DNA from 3 places in the Streptomyces sp. NPDC001514 genome. Region 3 is predicted to be linked to each of the others. Evidence: riboswitches for the same ligand, from Rfam matches in the RefSeq annotation. Region 3 holds a riboswitch; each other region holds the start of a gene.

Region 1 (6,509 bases), on a different contig from region 3:
ACCCAGGTGCTGCGGGGCCCGCGGACGAACCAGGCGGGCAGCGAGCCGAGTTCACCGGGGATCTCCACGTCCTCGTGGTCGATGCCGAGGGCGCTGCTCGGTGTGCCGCTGTGGACCTGGGGGGTGAGCCGCACCTTGGTGCCGATGTCGAGGCTGCCGTGCCCGACGCTCTCCAGCCGGCGTACGACGGTGTCCGCCGCGTGCGGTACGTCCTCGAGGACGGGGCCGACGACCGCGTGGACATCGGTGCCGGTGAGTCCGTACGTACCGGGCCGAAGGGAGACGAGGCTGCGGGTGAGGGTGATCCGGCCCGGTCCCGTGGCGTGCACGGTGAGCCGGGGCTCGCCGGGCAGGGGCCGTCCGGGGGGTGCCTTGAGCGCGGCGTCGCTGGCGTAGCGGCCTGCCGCGAACGTGGCCGTACCGAGACCTATCAGGGTGGTGACGGCCGCTGCCGTCGCTGTAGCCGGGCGCACTGCTCCAGTGTCAGCACGTCCCGGCCAGGCTGCCAGTGGACAGGTCACAGCGGGTGACGCCCGTGTGATCGAAGCGCTCGGTGTCAGCGGGACTGGCCGTAGCTCCGGAGCTTGTCGCGCACCTCGTCGAGCTGGGCGGGGGAAAGGAGAGACGGCTCCCGGCCGGGGACGGAGCTCGCGGTGAGCCAGACCCGGCACATCCACTCCAGCTGCGCGGTCCGGTCGTACGCCTGGTCGAGTGAAGCTCCGTACGTGACGGTTCCGTGGTTCTGGAGCAGGCATCCCGTGCGGTCCGCCAGGGCCCGGAGCATGTTCGCGGCCAGCTCGTCCGTTCCGTAGAGGGCGTACGGGGCGACGCGTACAGGGCCGCCGAGGGCCGCGGCCATGTAGTGGATCAGTGGCAGCTCGGTGACCAGGGTGGAGACGGCGGTGGCGTGCACAGCATGGGTGTGCACGACGGCGGCCGCGTCCGTGGCCCGGTAGATCTCCAGATGCAGCGGCAGCTCACTGGTGGGGGTGAGCTCGCCGAGCATCTGCCGACCGTCGAGGCCGACGGCGACGGGCGCCTCCGCGCCGAGCCGGTCGTAGGGCACTCCGCTCGGGGTGACCAGGACCAGGTCGCCGTCATCCGTGGCGACCCGTACGGAGACATTGCCCGAGGTCCCGACGACGAGTCCGTCCGCCGCGGTTCTGCGGGCGGTGGCCACGAGGTCCGCCCAGGCCCGCCCGATCCCGTCCTGCCCTTGCTCCTGCTGCTGCCCCTGCCCCTGCTGCCTGGTCATGCGGTGATCCTTCCACCACGGCGTCGGCCTCCGGAGTGACCAGGATCTCCTCGGCGGCCCGGCAGCCCCGGCCGAAGGGGGTCGCCACCCGCCCGCTGCCGGGCCCCTGCCCGGTTTCTGGCGCTTCTCCCTGCACAAGCGGAACGGCTGTAACCAGGTTGAGACACCACACCGCCTGCCTCAGTTCATCTTCCGTTCACCCAGGTTGCTTACGGTCGCCGAGCCACTGACGTCCAAAAGAAGCCTGGGTAAATGGAAAACATCACGCTTCTCCTCGGGATCGTGATCATCACCGCTCTCGTGTTCGATTTCACGAACGGTTTCCACGACACAGCCAACGCGATGGCGACGACCATCTCGACCGGCGCGCTCAAGCCCAAGACGGCGGTGGCCATGTCCGCCGTGCTGAATCTTGTCGGCGCATTCCTGTCCGTCGAGGTCGCCAAGACGATCTCCGGCGGGATCATCAACGAAGAGGGCATCCGCACCGAAGTGATCTTCGCGGCGCTCGTCGGCGCCATTCTGTGGAACCTCTCCACCTGGCTGCTGGGCCTGCCGTCCAGCTCCTCTCACGCGCTCTTCGGCGGTCTCATCGGCGCAGCCGTGATGTCCGCCGGTTTCTCCGCCGTCAACGGCGGGACCATCGTCACGAAGGTCCTGATCCCGGCCGTCGCCGCCCCGATCGTCGCCGGTCTCGCCGCGCTCCTCGCGACCAAGCTGACGTACCGCATCGGCAGCAAGGCGGACGACAAGGCCACGTCCATGGGCTACCGCGCCGGCCAGATCGCTTCGGCCGGGCTCGTCTCCCTCGCCCACGGCACCAACGACGCGCAGAAGACCATGGGCGTCATCACCCTGGCCCTGGTCACCGGCGGCGTCCTCGCCCCCGGCTCGAACCCGCCGATGTGGGTGATCGTCTCCGCCGGTACGGCGATCGCGCTCGGTACGTACCTGGGCGGCTGGCGCATCATCCGCACCATGGGCAAGGGCCTGACCGACCTCCGGCCGCAGCAGGGCTTCGCCGCCCAGACCAGCGCCGCGACGGTCATCCTGGCCTCCTCGCACCTCGGCTTCTCGCTCTCCACCACCCAGTCCTGCTCCGGCGCGGTCATGGGCGCCGGCCTCGGCCGCAAGGGCGGCGTGGTCCGCTGGTCCACCGCCACCCGGATGTTCATCGCCTGGGGCCTGACGCTGCCGGCCGCTGCGCTGGTCGCCGCCGGCGCCGAGTTCCTGACCGGCCTGGGCACCTGGGGCGTCGGGGCCGTGGCGGTGCTGCTGATCGCGGGTGCCGCGGTCATCTGGTCCCTCTCGCGCCGCAAGCCGGTCGACCACACGAACGTCACGGACGACGAGACCGCCGAGCCCGCGGGTGTGATCACCACCGCCATCGCGGCCGTCACCCCGCCCCCGGCCGGTGTCGCCACCGCCGCGGCGACCGAGCCCGAGGACCTGAGGGCCACGATCCCCGCCCCGGCCGCCGAGACCGCCACGGCGCCCTCGACCGCCCCGACGCCCGCCGCCACGGTGTAAGGAAAGAACAGCATGAAGATCGACTGGGCAGCTCTGGGCTCCGTCTTCGGCGTGAGCCTCATCGTCACCGTGGCCCTCGTGGGCCTGTTCACCCTGGGCATCGCGGGCCTCTCCAAGCAGGAGTCCGCGGCCGCGCAGGGAGGCTCCGCCGTACTCGCCCGCACGGGTGCGTACGCCTGCTTCGCGCTCTGCGCGGCAGCGGTGACCTACGGGATCTATCTGATCGTCGTCTGATCACCTTGGGACGACGTCGTCACACGACGCCGTCCCAAGGCCGGCGCGACACCGTCCTCGGTACAGGGGCCGGGCACACCTCCGGGTGGGTCCGGCCCCTGTCGTGTGCGCCCCCGCGTGCGCCCCATGTGGCACTCCGCACACTGTCCCGCCGCAGGTCAAGGGCGAGTTGACGGGTGTTCGCGGCCGTGGTGGACTTCCGGAGCCATTTACGGCGGCAGAAGAGGAAGCCGGTGCGAGTCCGGCGCGGTCCCGCCACTGTCACGGGTGCACTCCACTCCCGGAGCCAGGAACTCTCACCGCCGGTCACGTCGAGCCAGGGCGCGGACCCTGAGTGAGGACGAACATGCGTGCAGAGCGGACCTTTGCATGCGGTGCAGCTGCCGGACTCGCCGGCGACCTGCTCTTCGGCGATCCGCGCCGAGGACATCCGGTCGCCGCGTTCGGCCGGGCCGCCGCTGCCGTCGAGCGGGCGCTGTGGCGCGACCACCGCGGGTGGGGCGCGGTGCACACCGCCGTGTGCGCCGGGGGCGCCATCACAGCGGGCGCGCTGGCCGCTGCCTCCGTACGCCGTTCCCGTACGGCGTCGATCGCGCTGACTGCGGCCGCCACCTGGGCGGTCGTCGGCGGAACGTCGCTGGGACGGGAGGCCCGGGCGATCGGCGGGGCGCTGGCGGCCGGGGACATCGAGGTCGCGAGAGAGCGGCTGCCGCATCTGTGCGGGCGGGACCCGCAGGCGCTGGACGGCCCCGGAATCGCCCGCGCGGTCGTCGAATCCGTCGCCGAGAACACCTCCGACGCGGTCGTCGGCGCGCTCGTGTGGGGCGCGCTCGGCGGAGTCCCGGGTCTGGTGGGCTTCCGTGCCGTGAACACGCTGGACGCGATGGTGGGTCACAAGTCGCCCCGCTACCGGCGGTACGGCTGGGCGTCGGCGCGGCTCGACGATGTCGCGGGCTGGCCGGGCGCCCGCCTCACCGCCGGACTGGCGGTCCTCGCGGGGGGCGACCCGCGTGGTGCCGTACGAGCCTGGCGCGCCGACGCCGCGAAGCACCCGAGCCCCAACGCGGGCCCGGTGGAGGCCTCGTTCGCGGGGGCGCTCGGCGTACGGCTCGGCGGGACGCTCTCGTACGCCGGACGGGTCGAGCACCGGCCCGTGCTCAACGGCGGCGGCCGGGCCGTCGAGGTCACGGACATCGAGCGTGCGGTACGGCTCTCGCGGCGCGTGGGCGTACTGGCGCTCGTGGCGTGCGCGGGCGCGCGGCTGGCCGCCGGGGCCCTGAAGGGGAGGCGTGCATGAGCGGGGGCGGACTGCTGGTCGCCGGGACGACGTCGGACGCGGGCAAGAGCGTCGTCACGGCGGGGATCTGCCGGTGGCTGGTGCGCCAGGGGGTGAAGGTCGCGCCCTTCAAGGGACAGAACATGTCCCTCAACTCCTTTGTGACCCGCGAGGGTGCGGAGATAGGGCGGGCGCAGGCCATGCAGGCGCAGGCGGCGCGCGTGGAGCCCTCGGCGCTCATGAACCCCGTGCTGCTCAAGCCGGGCAGCGACCGCTCCAGCCAGGTCGTCCTGATGGGCAAGCCGGTGGGCGAGCTGAGTGCGCGCGGCTACCACGGTGGAAGGCAGCGAGAGCTGTTCGAACCGGTCGTGGAGTGCCTGGAGGAGCTGCGGAGCACGTACGACGCCGTCATCTGCGAAGGCGCGGGCAGCCCCGCCGAGATCAATCTGCGCCGCACCGACATCGTGAACATGGGCATCGCGCGGGCGGCGCGTTTCCCGGTGCTGGTGGTCGGGGACATCGACCGGGGCGGGGTCTTCGCGCAGTTCTTCGGTACGACGGCGCTGCTCGCCCCGGAGGACCAGGAGCTGATCGCGGGCTACCTCGTCAACAAGTTCCGGGGCGATGTGTCGCTGCTGGAACCGGGGTTGGAGATGCTGCACGGGCTGACCGGGCGGCGGACGTACGGAGTCCTGCCGTACGCGCACGGCCTCGGCATCGACGAGGAGGACGGGCTGAGGGTCTCCCTGCGGGGTGCGGTGCGCGAGTCCGTGGTCGCCCCGCCGGTCGGCGAGGACGTGCTGCGGGTCGCCGTGTGCGCGGTGCCGCTCATGTCCAACTTCACCGATGTGGACGCGCTGGCGGCCGAACCGGGGGTGGTCGTGCGCTTCGTGGACCGCGCCGAGGAACTCGCCGACGCCGACCTGGTGGTCGTGCCCGGCACGCGCGGCACCGTCCGCGCACTGGAGTGGCTGCGTGAGCGGGGACTGGCCGATGCCATCGCCCGGCGTGCGGCGGCCGGCCTGCCGGTGCTGGGCATCTGCGGCGGCTTCCAGGTCCTGGGCGAACGTATCGAGGACGACGTCGAGTCACGGGCGGGCGAGGTGGACGGCCTCGGGCTGCTGCCGGTGCGGGTGCGGTTCGCGCGCGAGAAGACGTTGGCGCGGCCGGTCGGCGAGGCGCTCGGCGAGCGGGTCGAGGGGTACGAGATCCACCACGGTGTCGCCGAAGTCCTCGGCGGTGAGCCCTTCTTGGACGGCTGCAGGGTGGGGTCGGTGTGGGGGACGCACTGGCACGGCTCGCTGGAGAGCGACGGCTTCCGGCGGGCGTTCCTGCGGGTGGTCGCGGCGGCGGCGGGCCGGCGCTTCGTGCCGGCCCCGGACACGAGCTTCGGCGCGTTGCGCGAGGAGCAGTTGGACCGGCTGGGCGATCTGATCGCGGAACACGCGGACACGGACGCGCTGCTGCGGCTGATCGAGGGCGGCGCGCCCTCGGGCCTGCCGTTCATCGCACCTGGTGCGCCGTGAGCGCCTGCGGTGGGCCCTCGCCCCACCCCGCCCCTTCCCGAACCGGGGCTCCGCCCCGGACCACGTCCCTGGGGGCTCCGCCCCCGAACCCCCGCGCCTCGAACGCCCGCGGGGCTGTTCTTCAGCCCGTCCGGCGTTCGAGGACGGACACCCCGCCCCACCCCGCGGTACCGGGCACACACCAAGCCCGTACGGCGCTCGAGGACGGCCACACCGGCCCGGGCCCTCGGCAGGGTACGAACGAGCCGCGCAACCGGCGCGGCTTCAGCGAAGGAGTGATCAGGCGATGAGCACCCCCTATCCGTTCACCGCGGTCGTCGGGATGGACGACCTGCGGCTGGCCCTGCTGCTCAACGCGGTGAGCCCGGCGGTCGGCGGTGTGCTCGTGCGCGGGGAGAAGGGCACGGCCAAGTCGACCGCCGTACGGGCACTCGCGGTGCTCATGCCGGACGTGGACGTGGTCGCCGGATGCCGGTTCTCGTGTGCGCCGGGGGCGCCGGATCCGGGGTGTCCGGACGGGCCGCACGAGGCGGCACCCGGTACGGCGCGGCCGGCCCGGATGGTCGAGCTGCCCGTCGGGGCCTCGGAGGACCGGCTGGTCGGGGCGCTCGACATCGAGCGGGCCCTCGCGGAGGGGGTGAAGGCGTTCGAGCCCGGGCTGCTCGCGGACGCGCACCGCGGCATTCTC
Region 2 (6,509 bases), on a different contig from region 3:
GGATCCAGCCGGTCGTCTTGCCGAGGCCCGCGCCGACCTTGCTCGTCTTGCGCTGCAACAGATGCACGGTGCGCGGCGGCTCCGGCCGCTCGGGGGCCCGCAGCCCGCCCGGCGTCGCGTATGCGGTGTCCACGCCCCACTGCCGGAAGTACGTCTCCGGATCCAGGCTCGCACCCTCGCCCCCGTCGGTGAGGAACTCCGCGACGTCGAAGCCGATTCCGCCCGCGCCGACGATGGCCACGCGGTCGCCGACCTTGGCCCCGTCGCGCAGCACGTCGAGATAGCTGACGACGCTCGGGTGACCGACGCCCTCGATCGCGGGCGTGCGGGGCGAGACTCCGGTGGCGACGACGATCTCGTCGTACCCGGTGAGCAGCTCCGGCGTGACCAGGGTCTTCAGCCGCACGTCCACACCGCGCAGTTCGAGCTGGGTACGGAAGTAGCGGAGCGTCTCCTCGAACTCCTCCTTGCCCGGCACGCGCTTGGCGATGTTGAGCTGCCCGCCGATCTCGTCGGCGGCGTCGAAGAGCGTCACCTCGTGCCCGCGTTCGGCAGCCGACACGGCAAAGGCGAGGCCCGCGGGGCCGGCGCCGACGACGGCGAGGCGCTTGCGCAGCCGGGTGGGGGAGAGGACCAGCTCGGTCTCGTGGCACGCGCGCGGATTGACCAGGCACGAGGTGATCTTGCCGCTGAAGGTGTGGTCCAGGCAGGCCTGGTTGCAGCCGATGCAGGTGTTGATCGTCTCGGCGCGGTCCTCGCGCGCCTTCGCGACGAAGTCCGGGTCCGCCAGGAAGGGCCGTGCCATGGAGACCATGTCGGCGCGTCCCTCGGCGAGCAGCTGTTCGGCCACCTCGGGCGTGTTGATCCGGTTGCTGGTGACCAGCGGGACCGACACCGCGCCCATCAGCTTCTGTGTCACCCAGGTGTACGCGCCGCGCGGCACCGAGGTCGCGATCGTCGGGATACGGGCCTCGTGCCAGCCGATACCGGTGTTGATGATCGTCGCGCCGGCCTCCTCGATCTCCTTGGCGAGGGCGACGACCTCCTCGAGCGAGGAGCCGCCCGGCACCAGGTCGAGCATCGAGAGACGGTAGATGATGATGAAGTCCTCGCCGACGCGCTCGCGCGTGCGGCGGACGATCTCGCGCGGGAAGCGCGTCCGGTTCGCGTACGAGCCGCCCCAGCGGTCGCTGCGGCGGTTGGTGGCGCTCGCGATGAACTCGTTGATGAGGTAACCCTCGGAGCCCATGATCTCGACACCGTCGTAGCCCGCGGACCTGGCCAGCTCCGCGGCCCGTACGTAGTCGTCGACCGTCCGCTCGACCTCTTCGTCGGTGAGGGCGCGCGGGACGAACGGGCTGATGGGCGCCTGGAGCGCGCTGGGCGCGACGAGCTGCGGGTGGTACGCGTACCGGCCGAAGTGCAGGATCTGCATCGCGATCCGGCCGCCCGCCGCGTGCACCGCGTCGGTCACCGTGCGGTGCTGTGCGGCCTCCTCCTCGGTGGTGAGCTTGGCGCCGCCGTCGTAGGGACGCCCCTCCTCGTTGGGCGCGATACCGCCGGTGACGATCAGGCCGACGCCGCCGCGCGCGCGGGCGGCGTAGAAGGCGGCCATCCGGTCGAAGCCGTTCTCCGCCTCCTCCAGGCCGATGTGCATGGAGCCCATCAGCACCCGGTTGGGGAGCGTCGTGAACCCGAGGTCGAGCGGGCTCAACAGGTGCGGGTACGGGGTCATCCGGCGCCTCCTCGCGCAGTGTCGTCGTCCCCCTTTGTAGACGCCGAGGAGCCGTTGTGCAACAAGTTGCACAACGGGCGTGGAGTGAGATGCGCTACGCCGGCACCGCCCAGCGGTCCAGTTCCTCCGGGGTGCGCGGGCCCGGAGCGTCCCCGGTCAGCAGGCCGTGCGCGCGCAGCACCTCCGTCGCCGCCATCGCCCACGGCCTGCGCAGCCGTGCCGCGTCGAGGAGCTCCTGGTCGGCGAGGAGCTCGGCGATCGGGCCCGTGCGCAGGCCCGCGGGGGACAGGACCGCCGCGTCGTCGGCCCAGCGCAGGGCGAGGTCCACGTCGTGCGTGGCCATGACCACGGTCGTGCCCGTCTTCCGGAGCCGGTCCAGCACCTCAAGGAGGCGCTCCTGGCCATGCGGGTCGAGGCCCGCGGTCGGCTCGTCCAGGATCAGCACCCGCGGCCGCATCGCCACCGCGCCCGCGATCGCCGCCCGTTTGCGCTGACCGTAGGAGAGGAGATGCGTCGGCCGGTCCTCGAGCGCCGTGATGTCCAGCGCCTCCAGCGCCTCGGCGACCCGCGCCCGTACCTCGTCCTCCGCCAGCCCCAGATTCATCGGCCCGAACGACACGTCCTGGCCGACGGACGCCGCGAAGAGCTGGTCGTCCGGGTCCTGCACGACGAGCTGCACGGTCGTGCGCAGCCGGGTCAGCCCGGCGCGGTCGTACGCCACCGGCTCGCCGTCCAGGAGCAGCCGCCCCTGGCCGCACTGCAGCCCGCCGCTGAGCAGCCGCAGCAGGGTCGTCTTGCCGCTGCCGTTGCGGCCGAGCAGCGCCAGCGAGCGGCCCGCGGGCACGGCGAAATCGACGCCGGCGAGCACCTGTGGTCCCTCGGCGTACGCGTACCCGGCATCGGCCAGCTCCACCACGGGTGACGTGCTCATAGAACGGACCTTTCCAGTACGAGGGTGAGGGCGACGATCCCCGCGAGCAGCCCGCCGGTCGCCGCCAGGAAACGCCCGGACACCGACGCCGGCGGCACCAGCACCCGCAGCGTCCCGTCGTAACCGCGCCCGGCGAGCCCCGTCTGGAGCCGCTGGGCCCGGTCGAAGGCGCGCACGAACGCGGTCGCCCCGAGGCCGGCGAGCGAGCGCCACGTCGCCGCGCGGGAGGTGTGGCCGAGCCGGGCCGCCTGCGCCTCGCGGATCCGGTGCACCGCATCGAGGAGCAGGAAGCTGATCCTGTACATGACCAGGGCGACATCGACCACCGGTGCCGGCACGCCCGCGCGCACCAGTCGGGGCAGGACGTCGGACACCGGGGTGGTGAACGCGAACAGCAGCACCCCGAGCGACGCCGCGGACGTCCGCAGCAGCAGCCGCCCCGCGTGCAGAGGCCCGTCCGGTGCGAGCGCCACGAACCCGTCCGGTCCGCCCACCGCGAAGAGCAGCGGCACCGCACCTGTCACACAGAACCCGAGCGGGATGCGCCAGGCCCGCCACAGCTGCCGCGGCGCGACCCCGGCCGGGCCGAGCAGCACGGCGACGGTGGCCGTCGCGACCAGCACGGCACCCGGCCACGGCGGCAGCGAGACGGCACAGACCGTCAGCCCGAGCCCGAGCACCGCTTTCTCACATGGATGGCGGCGGCGCCAGCGACTGCTGTGCGCCGCCGCGTCGATCGGCAGCATCGGCGATCAGCCGGCGGGACCGTCGGCGGCCGCGCCCGCCTTCGCGTCCGCGTCGGCCGCCGCGTCCGCCTTCGCGTCCCCGTCGGCCGCCGCGCCCGCCTTCGCCTCCTTGGCGGCCGCCGCCGCGGCACGGGCCTCGCCCTGCCGCCGGCCCTTGCGCAGCCCGAAGTAGTACGCCAGGACCCCGGCGCCGAGCGCGGCCTGCAGGGAGAACAGCGCGGACTCGATCTCCCCGGACGGCGGTTCGTACAGCGGGGAGAACCAGGGCTCGTAGTCCGGATCGATCTCGGTGATCGCCGCCTCCGCCTGCCCGTCGGCACCGGTGAACGGCTCCTCCTTGTCGTCCCCGAGCCCGAGGGCGAGCGGCAGGACGGCCAGCGCGGCCACGACCACCAGCAGCAGCGTGTTGATCTTCGCGTTACGGCTCATCGGACCGCGGCCTCCGTCTTCTTGTCCCCGCCCTGGAGCAGCACACCGAGCCGGGTCAGCTCACCCTTGCTGGACTGCACCAGCAGCCGCATCACCAGCACCGTGAGCAGCCCCTCGCTGACGGCCAGCGGGATCTGGGTGACCGCGAAGATGCCGCCGAACTTGGCGAGCGCGCCGATGAAGCCGCTGCTCGGGTCCGGGAACGCCAGCGCCAGCTGCACGCTGGTGACGCAGTACGTGGACAGGTCCGCCACGAACGCGCCGAAGAACACGCCCACCATCAGCGGCAGTCCGGACCGCCTCAGCAGCCGGTACGCCGCATATCCGGCCCACGGCCCGACGATCGCCATGGAGAAGACGTTGGCGCCGAGCGTGGTGAGCCCGCCGTGCGCGAGCAACAGCGCCTGGAACAACAGGGTGATGGTGCCGAGCACCGCCATGATCGGCGGTCGGAACAGGATCGCGCCCAGACCGGTACCCGTGGGGTGCGAGCAACTGCCCGTCACCGACGGAATCTTGAGCGCCGACAGAACGAAGGTGAAAGCACCCGACGCGCCGAGCAGCAGAGTCGACTCGGGATTGGCCTTGACCTCGCGGGTGAGCGCCCGCACGCCGTGAACGACGAACGGAGCGGACGCGGCGCCCCAGGCGGCCGCGTGCAACGGGGGCAGGTACCCCTCGGCTATATGCATGGTCGGGAGACCCTCTCCAGCACCTCGTGGATGGACAACGCGCCTTGGCCGGTCTCCTGGCTGACGGGTAGTGCCGCCCGGGCTCCGCCTTCCCGGACACCGGGGTCTCCCGCGGCGGTCCAGTGGCTTCCTTGCGGATGGAGCCGGACTTCCCGATCACAGTGGCGAGGGCCGCACCGGTACTCCACCGGTTTCCCGTTCACCAAGGCGGTGCGACATTAGTGCTTTGACCAGGTACATCACAAGTCGCGCACGGATGCGCGCAGTCACACCTTGTGATAGCCGTACGCCTCCTTGGCCGCCGCCTCCACCGCGTCCAGATCGCCGCCCGCCGCCGCGGTGACCACCGCGGCGACCGCGCCCTCGACGAAGGGCGCGTCCACGAGCCGGGTCCCCTCCGGCAGTTCGTCGCCCTCGGCCAGCAGGGATTTCACCGTCAGCACGGCGCTGCCGAGATCGGCCAGTACGGCCACGCCCGCGCCCTGGTCGACCTCCTGCGCCGCGGCGGCGATCAGCTCCGAGCTGGTGCCGAGACCGCCGTCGGGCGTACCGCCGGCGGGTGCGACCGGCACCGTCGCGGCGCCACCGGCGAGCCCCCGGGCGAGTTCGGCGACGGACGCGGCGAGCTGTGCGCTGTGCGACACGAGGACGATGCCGACCGGGCTCATCGCGCCGCCTCCTCCAGAGCCGCGATCAGCAGCGCCGAGGACGTGGCGCCCGGGTCCTGGTGCCCGATGCTGCGCTCGCCCAGGTAGCTGGCCCTGCCCTTGCGCGCCAGCATCGGCACGGTCGCGAGCGCGCCCTGCTCGGCGGCCTCCCGGGCGGCGGCGAACGACTCGCCCAGCGCCTCCACGGCCGGCTCCAGCGCGTCCAGCATCGTCTTGTCCCCCGCCTTCGCCCCGCCGAGCTGCGCCACCGCGGCGACCCCCGCGCGCAGGGCATCGGCGAGCTGCTCCGGCGACACCTCGGTCGCGTCGCCGAGCACCTTGCCCGCACGGCGCAGCAGAGTCCCGTACAGCGGCCCGGAAGCCCCGCCGACCGTCGAGATCAAGTGCCGCCCGGACAGGGTGAGTACGGCTCCCGGGGTGCCGGGCGCCTCCTTCTCCAGCACGGCCATGACGGCGGTGAACCCGCGCTGCATGTTGTTCCCGTGGTCCGCGTCACCGATCGCCGAGTCCAGTTCGGTGAGGTGCCCGGCCTCACGGTCCACGGCGGCGGCGGTGGCGTTCATCCACCGGCGGAAGAAGCCGGTGTCCAGCACACGCGCTTCCGGTTCCTGTGCCATGGATCAGCGCCCCCAGCGCAGCGCCGGCGTCTGCACGGGCGCATCCCACAGCCGCAGCAGCTCCTCGTCCATCGCGCAGATCGTCACCGAGCAGCCGGCCATGTCGAGCGAGGTCACATAGTTCCCGACGAGCGTACGAGCCACCGGCACGCTCCGCTCGCCGAGCACCCGGTGCACCTCGGCGTTGAACCCGTACAGCTCCAGGAGCGGCGTCGCCCCCATGCCGTTGACGAGCACCAGGACCGGAGTGGAGGGCTTGAGGTCCTCCAGTACCGCGTCCACCGCGAAGTCCGCGATCTCCCGCGACGTCATCATCGGCCGCCGCTCCCGGCCCGGCTCGCCGTGGATGCCGATGCCCAACTCCAGTTCGCCGGGCGGGAGGTCGAAGGTCGGACTTCCCTTGGCGGGTGTCGTGACCGCGCTCAGCGCCACGCCGAAGCTCCGCGACCGCGCGTTCACCTCCCGGGCGATCGACTCGACCCGCTCCAGCGGCATGCCCTCCTCGGCCGCCGCGCCCGCGATCTTCTCCACGAACAGCGTCGCCCCGGTCCCGCGCCGGCCCGCCGTGTACAGACTGTCCGTCACCGCCACGTCGTCGTTCACCAGCACCTTGGCGACCTGGACGCCCTCGTCCTCGGCCAGCTCGGCCGCCATGTCGAAATTGAGGACGTCGCCGGTGTAGTTCTTGACG
Region 3 (6,509 bases):
CGTTGCTGGTGTCGAGGCCCTCCAGCCGGAGGGTGCGGCTGCCGTCCGCGAGCTCGACGATCCTGACCTTGCCCTCGGTGGCGTGTTCATGGCTGATGAACGAACCGGAGGCGAGGGTCCTTGGCTCGGCCGGCCCCGGGGTCCGGGTCGGGTCCGCGGGGCCGGCGGGGCTCGCGGGCGCCGCCGCCGGAAGCTCCTCGCGTACGGTCTCGTCGACGAACAGCTGCCACGGCTGGAACCAGTACAGGCCGAAGCCGAGCGCTGCCGCCAGTACCGCCAGGCCGACGGCGACGAGCGGTTTCCTCAGGACTGCTGCTGCTCTCATGCCCCCATTGAAGCGGGGCAGCGGGGTCCGTAGGCGCTTGCGGCCGGTGACGGAAGTCTTACGGCTGCCCCGGGCTCGGCGTCCGGGGTGTCAGTCGTCGCCCTCCAGGTCGCCCTCCGTCTCCAGGAACACCTGGCGCAGCGCCTCGATCACCGCCGGGTCGGGCTTGGCCCACATGCCGCGGGACTCCGCCTCGAGCAGGCGTTCGGCGATGCCGTGCAGCGCCCAGGGGTTGGCCTGCTGGAGGAACTCCCGGTTCTCGGGGTCCAGGACGTAGGTCTGGGTGAGCTTGTCGTACATCCAGTCGGCGATGACGCCGGTGGTGGCGTCATAACCGAACAAGTAGTCGACAGTGGCGGCGAGTTCGAAGGCGCCCTTGTAGCCGTGGCGGCGCATCGCCTCGATCCACTTGGGGTTGACGACCCGGGCGCGGAAGACGCGGGACGTCTCCTCGACCAGCGTCCGCGTACGGACCGTCTCGGGGCGGGTCGAGTCGCCGATGTACGCCTCGGGGGCGGTGCCGCGCAGGGCGCGGACGGTGGCGACCATGCCGCCGTGGTACTGGAAGTAGTCGTCGGAGTCGGCGATGTCGTGCTCGCGCGTGTCGGTGTTCTTCGCCGCGACCGCGATCCGCTTGTACGCCGTCTCCATCTCGTCGCGCGCCGGGCGGCCTTCGAGTCCGCGGCCGTAGGCGTAGCCGCCCCACACCGTGTAGACCTCGGCCAGGTCGGCGTCGGTACGCCAGTCGCGGGAGTCGATCAGCTGCAGCAGGCCGGCGCCGTAGGTTCCCGGGCGGGAGCCGAAGATACGGGTGGTGGCGCGGCGTTCGTCGCCGTGTTCGGCCAGGTCGGCCTGGGCGTGGGCCCGTACGTGGTTGACGTCGGCGGGCTCGTCGAGCGAGGCGGCGAGCCGTACCGCGTCGTCGAGCAGGCCGATGACGTGCGGGAACGCGTCCCGGAAGAAGCCGGAGATGCGGAGCGTGACATCGATGCGCGGGCGGCCCAGCTCGGCGGCCGGGACGGCTTCCAGGCCGGTGACGCGGCGCGAGGCCTCGTCCCAGACCGGGCGGATGCCGAGCAGGGCGAGGGCCTCGGCCACATCGTCGCCCGCGGTGCGCATCGCGCTCGTACCCCACAGGGAGAGACCGACGGAGGTCGGCCAGTCGCCGTTGTCGGTGCGGTAGCGCTCCAGCAGCGAATCGGCGAGGGCCTGGCCGGTCTCCCAGGCGAGGCGCGAGGGGACGGCCTTGGGGTCGACGGAGTAGAAGTTGCGGCCCGTCGGGAGGACGTTGACCAGTCCGCGCAGAGGCGAGCCGGAGGGGCCCGCCGGGACGAAGCCGCCGTTCAACGCGTGGACGGCGTTGTCGAGTTCGTCGGTCGTGGCGGACAGGCGCGGGACGACCTGCCGGGCGGCGAAGTCGAGGATGTCGGCGACCGGCTGCCCGTGAGCCGCGGCCACGGAGGCGACGGCGGCCGGGTTCCAGTCGGCGTCCTCCATCGCCTCGACCAGCGCGCGGGCCGCGGCCTCCGCCTCGTCGGCGGTCGTACGGGTCGCGGCGGACTCGTCGAGGCCGAGGGCTTCGCGCAGTCCGGGCAGGGCCTGGGTGCCGCCCCAGATCTGGCGGGCACGCAGGATCGCCAGGACGAGATTGACGCGCTCCGGGCCGGTCGGCGCGCCACCGAGGACGTGCAGACCGTCACGGATCTGGGCGTCCTTGACCTCGCACAGCCAGCCGTCGACGTGGAGCAGGAAGTCGTCGAAGCCGTCGTCGTCCGGCCTGTCGTCGAGCCCCAGGTCGTGGTCGAGCCTCGCGGCCTGGATCAGCGTCCAGATCTGGGCACGGATGGCCGGGAGCTTCGCCGGGTCCATGGAGGAGATCTGCGCGTACTCGTCGAGCAGCTGCTCCAGGCGCGCGATGTCGCCGTACGAGTCGGCGCGGGCCATCGGCGGGACGAGATGGTCGATGAGCGTGGCGTGCACGCGGCGCTTGGCCTGGGTGCCCTCGCCCGGGTCGTTGACCAGGAACGGGTAGACGAGCGGCAGGTCGCCGAGCGCCGCGTCGGGCGCGCAGGCGGCGGACAGGCCCGCGTTCTTGCCGGGCAGCCACTCCAGGTTGCCGTGCTTGCCGAGGTGGATCATCGCGTCGGCACCGAAGCCGCCGTCGTCCTTCGCGGCCGCGATCCAGCGGTAGGCGGCGAGGTAGTGGTGCGAGGGCGGCAGATCGGGGTCGTGGTAGATCGCGATCGGGTTCTCGCCGAAGCCGCGCGGCGGCTGGATGAGGATGAGCAGATTGCCGCGCCGCAGGGCGGCCAGCACGATGTCGCCCTCGGGGTTGCGGGAGCGGTCCAGGAACATCTCGCCGGGCGCGGGGCCCCAGTGCTGCTCCACGTGCTCGCGCAGCTCCTGCGGGAGGGTGGCGTACCAGCGCTTGTAGTCGGCGGCCGGGATACGGACCGGGTTGCGGGCGAGCTGCTCCTCGGTGAGCCAGTCCTGGTCGTGGCCGCCCGCCTCGATGAGCGCGCGGATCAGCTCGTCGCCGTCGCCCGATGCGAGGCCGGGGATGTCCTCGGCACCGAAGTCGTAGCCCTCGTCGCGGAGCCGGCGCAGAAGAACGACGGCGGAGGCGGGGGTGTCGAGGCCGACGGCGTTGCCGATGCGCGAGTGCTTCGTCGGGTACGCGGACAGGACCAGGGCGAGGCGCTTCTCCGCGTTGGGGATGTGGCGCAGCCGGGCGTGGCGTACGGCGATTCCGGCGACGCGGGCCGCGCGCTCGGCATCGGCGACGTAGGCCGGGAGGCCGTCCTCGTCGATCTCCTTGAAGGAGAACGGGACGGTGATGAGGCGGCCGTCGAACTCGGGGACCGCGACCTGGCTGGCGGCGTCCAGCGGGGACAGGCCCTCGTCGTTCTCCTCCCACGTGCTGCGCGGCCCGGTCAGGCACAGCGCCTGCAGGACGGGCACGTCGAGCGCGGCGAGCGCGCCCGCGTCCCAGGACTCGTCGTCGCCGCCGGCCTGCGCCTCGGCGGGCCTGGTGCCGCCCGCGGCGAGAACGGTGGTGACGACGGCGTCGGCATCGCGGAGCTGGTCGAGCAGCTCGGGCTCGGGGGCGCGGAGGGATGCCACGTAGAGCGGCCTGGCCTGGCCCCCGGCGTCCTCGATGGCGTCGCAGAGGGCGCCGACGAAGGCGGTGTTGCCGCTCATGTGGTGGGCGCGGTAGTAGAGCACGGCCACGGTGGGGCCGGTGGTGCTGCGCGGGGTGCGGTCGAGGGGGCCCCAGGTGGGCGCCGGGGCCGGGGGCTCGAAGCCATGGCCCGTGAGCAGGACCGTGTCGGACAGGAAGCGGGCGAGCTGCTCCAGGTTGGCCGGGCCGCCGTGCGCGAGGTAGGCGTGCGCCTCGGCCGCGATGCCGATGGGGACGGTGGAGGCCTCCATCAGCTGGGCGTCGGGGGCCTGTTCGCCTGTGAGGACAACCACGGGCCGCTCCTGCGCGAGCAGCAGGTCGAGGCCCTCCTGCCAGGCGCGGATGCCGCCGAGGAGGCGTACGACGACGAGGTCCGTGCCGTCGAGGAGCGCGGGCACGTCGTCGAGCGCGAGGCGGGACGGATTCGCGAACCGGTACGCCACCGGGCCGTCCCCGGTGTTCGCCGCGCGGGCGCTGAGCAGGTCGGTGTCGGAGGTCGACAGCAGCAGGATCGTCGCGTGCGTCATCGCGTGCGCAGGCCTTCCTCGGGGTGTCCGCGCCCCGGGTGGTCGTAGGACGGCGGGAGTTCCTGACTCACCGGACCTCGTGGACGAGGCCCGGTTCACAGTGGCGGGACCGCGCCGGATTCTCACCGGGCTTCCTCCCTAGGGTCCTGGGACCCTGTGCCGTCTGCATAGTAGAGGCTGCCCCCGGCCGCGGGGGCGGTCACCTCGAAGGACGCCCGAAGAACATGGGTAGGGACGTGGGTATGCTCGCCGCCATGCCGCCCACACCGCCAACACCCCCGGACCGGGGCGAACCCCGCATACGGGACCGGGGTGATGCCTGCCCGGGTGCGCTGCGGCTGCACCCGGCGGACGACGGGCGACTCGCCCGACTCCGCCTGCCCGCAGGTCTTTTGACACTTCGTCAGCTGACTGTTCTGGCCGACGCGGCGGAGACGCTGGGCGACGGTGCTCTGACCGTCACCTCCCGGGGAAATGCGGAGCTGCGCGGACTCGGCGAGGGGTGCGGAGCCGAACTCGCGGCGCTGCTCCGGGAGGCAGCACTGCTCCCCTCCGACACCCACGAGCGGGTACGGAACGTGGTGGCCTCGCCGCTGGCCGGACTCGACGGACTCGGCTGCGCCGACGTGCAGTTGTGGGCGCGCGAGCTGGACGCGCTGCTGTGCGCGAGCGCCTGGGCTGCCGGGCTGTCCGGACGTTTCCTGTTCGCCCTGGACGACGGGCGCGGGGATGTGGCGGGGCTCGGCGCGGATGTGACCTTGCTCGCAGAGCCGGGGAGTGCGGCGGTCGTACGGGTCGGCCGGCACGCCTTCCGCGTCCCGGCCGCCGACGCCCCGCGGGCCGCCCTCGCGGCCGCCGAGGCATTCCTCGCGGCGGCGGAGGCCTCGGGCACGGGGGCGTGGCGGGTGCGAGAGCTGCCCGCTGGGCAGGACATTGCCGTGGGGACGTATCTGGAGGCGGCGGGCATCGCCTGTGAAGCCGGTCCGGCGTTCGAGGACGGACACGCGGATTCGCCCCGCGGTACCGGCACACCCCAAGCCCGTCCGGCGATGGAGGTCGGACACACCGGGCGACCGGACGGCACCGATGCAAGCCCGCCCGCAGGGCGCACCCTGCCAGGGGTCCTGGAGGGGCCTCGCGCCTGGGCCCTGTCCGTCTTCGCGCCGCTCGGGCGGCTCACCGTCGCGCAGGTGCGCGCGCTGCTCCCCGCGCCCGGCGGCCACGTACGCCTCACCCCCTGGCGCGGGGTCGTCGTGCCCGGTTTCGGGAACCGGGACGCGGCCGAGGAGCGGCTCGCCGCGCTCGGGCAGGCGGGGTTCATCACCGGCACCGACTCCCCCTGGTACGGCGTCGGCGCCTGCACCGGCCGGCCCGGGTGCGCCAAGTCCCTGTCCGACGTACGGGCGGACGCGACACCCGGCCGGGGCGGGCTGCCCGTGTACTGGTCGGGCTGCGAGCGGCGCTGCGGGCATCCCCACGGGGAGTACGTGGACGTCGTGGCCACGGCGGCCGGCACGTACCGGGTGACCGTGCACGGCGCCGACGTACCGACAGACCAGGGCCTGGCCGACGCGGTTGCGGCGGCCCGTACAACGACCGTCACGAGATGAGCGAGAGCACAGTGTTCGACTACGAGAAGGACGGCGCGGAGATCTACCGCCAGTCCTTTGCCACCATCCGCGCCGAGGCCGATCTCGCCGCGCTCCCCGCCGACGTCAGCCAGGTCGCGGTGCGGATGATCCACGCCTGCGGCATGGTCGACCTGGTCCGCGATCTCGTCCACTCCCCCGATGTGGTGGCCCGCGCACGCGAGGCCCTGCGAGCCGGCGCGCCCATCCTCTGCGACGCCCGGATGGTCGCCAGCGGCGTCACCCGCAAGCGGCTGCCCGCCGACAACGAGGTCATCTGCACGCTCTCCGACCCGTCCGTGCCCGCGCTCGCCGCCGAGCTCGGCACGACCCGCAGCGCCGCCGCCCTCGAACTGTGGCGCGACCGCCTCGAAGGCTCGGTCGTCGCCGTCGGCAACGCGCCCACCGCCCTCTTCCGGCTCCTGGAGATGATCGAGGAGGGTGCTCCGCGCCCGGCCGCGGTCATCGGTGTCCCGGTCGGCTTCATCGGCGCGGCCGAGTCCAAGGACGCGCTCGCCGGACACGGCAGCGGCATCGAGCACCTGGTGGTACGAGGGCGGCGGGGCGGCAGCGCCATGGCCGCGGCAGCGATCAACGCGATAGCGAGTGAGGCAGAGTGAGCACGCAGCAGGTCGGCCGACTGTACGGAGTGGGACTCGGTCCCGGCGACCCGTCCCTGATGACCCTGCGGGCGGTCGAGGCCGTCGCGGAGGCGGACGTCGTCGCGTACCACTGCGCCCGGCACGGCCGTTCCATCGCCCGCTCGATCGTGGCGAGGCATCTGCGCCCCGACCACATCGAGGAGCGGCTGATGTACCCCATCACGGTCGAGACCACCGACCACCCCG

Evidence for each region. A riboswitch is a leader RNA that binds a small molecule or an ion and turns the genes downstream of it on or off. The one in region 3 is predicted to bind cobalamin.
Region 1: linked by a shared signal. The riboswitch ahead of ACWCXB_RS10310 (cobalamin biosynthesis protein) and the one ahead of cobN (cobaltochelatase subunit CobN) in region 3 are both predicted to bind cobalamin.
Region 2: linked by a shared signal. The riboswitch ahead of ACWCXB_RS09015 (energy-coupling factor ABC transporter permease) and the one ahead of cobN (cobaltochelatase subunit CobN) in region 3 are both predicted to bind cobalamin.

The regions. Positions count from the first base shown of each region.
Region 1 covers NZ_JBSFHO010000007.1:60,606-67,114, forward strand. The annotation lists gene ACWCXB_RS10290 (alpha/beta hydrolase) at 1-473, opposite strand, end outside; gene ACWCXB_RS10295 (class II aldolase/adducin family protein) at 557-1,255, opposite strand; gene ACWCXB_RS10300 (anion permease) at 1,508-2,785, shown strand; gene ACWCXB_RS10305 (hypothetical protein) at 2,798-3,019, shown strand; cobalamin riboswitch at 3,195-3,334, shown strand; gene ACWCXB_RS10310 (cobalamin biosynthesis protein) at 3,366-4,316, shown strand; gene ACWCXB_RS10315 (cobyric acid synthase) at 4,313-5,821, shown strand; gene ACWCXB_RS10320 (putative cobaltochelatase) at 6,108-6,509, shown strand, end outside.
Region 2 covers NZ_JBSFHO010000006.1:395-6,903, forward strand. The annotation lists gene ACWCXB_RS08995 (oxidoreductase) at 1-1,735, opposite strand, end outside; gene ACWCXB_RS09000 (energy-coupling factor ABC transporter ATP-binding protein) at 1,830-2,666, opposite strand; gene cbiQ (cobalt ECF transporter T component CbiQ) at 2,663-3,412, opposite strand; gene ACWCXB_RS09010 (energy-coupling factor ABC transporter substrate-binding protein) at 3,419-3,841, opposite strand; gene ACWCXB_RS09015 (energy-coupling factor ABC transporter permease) at 3,838-4,533, opposite strand; cobalamin riboswitch at 4,563-4,782, opposite strand; gene dhaM (dihydroxyacetone kinase phosphoryl donor subunit DhaM) at 4,800-5,201, opposite strand; gene dhaL (dihydroxyacetone kinase subunit DhaL) at 5,198-5,794, opposite strand; gene dhaK (dihydroxyacetone kinase subunit DhaK) at 5,822-6,509, opposite strand, start outside.
Region 3 covers NZ_JBSFHO010000037.1:78,264-84,772, forward strand. The annotation lists gene ACWCXB_RS30765 (DM13 domain-containing protein) at 1-325, opposite strand, end outside; gene cobN (cobaltochelatase subunit CobN) at 416-4,033, opposite strand; cobalamin riboswitch at 4,068-4,212, opposite strand; gene ACWCXB_RS30775 (cobalamin biosynthesis protein CobG) at 4,258-5,643, shown strand; gene ACWCXB_RS30780 (precorrin-8X methylmutase) at 5,640-6,281, shown strand; gene cobJ (precorrin-3B C(17)-methyltransferase) at 6,341-6,509, shown strand, end outside.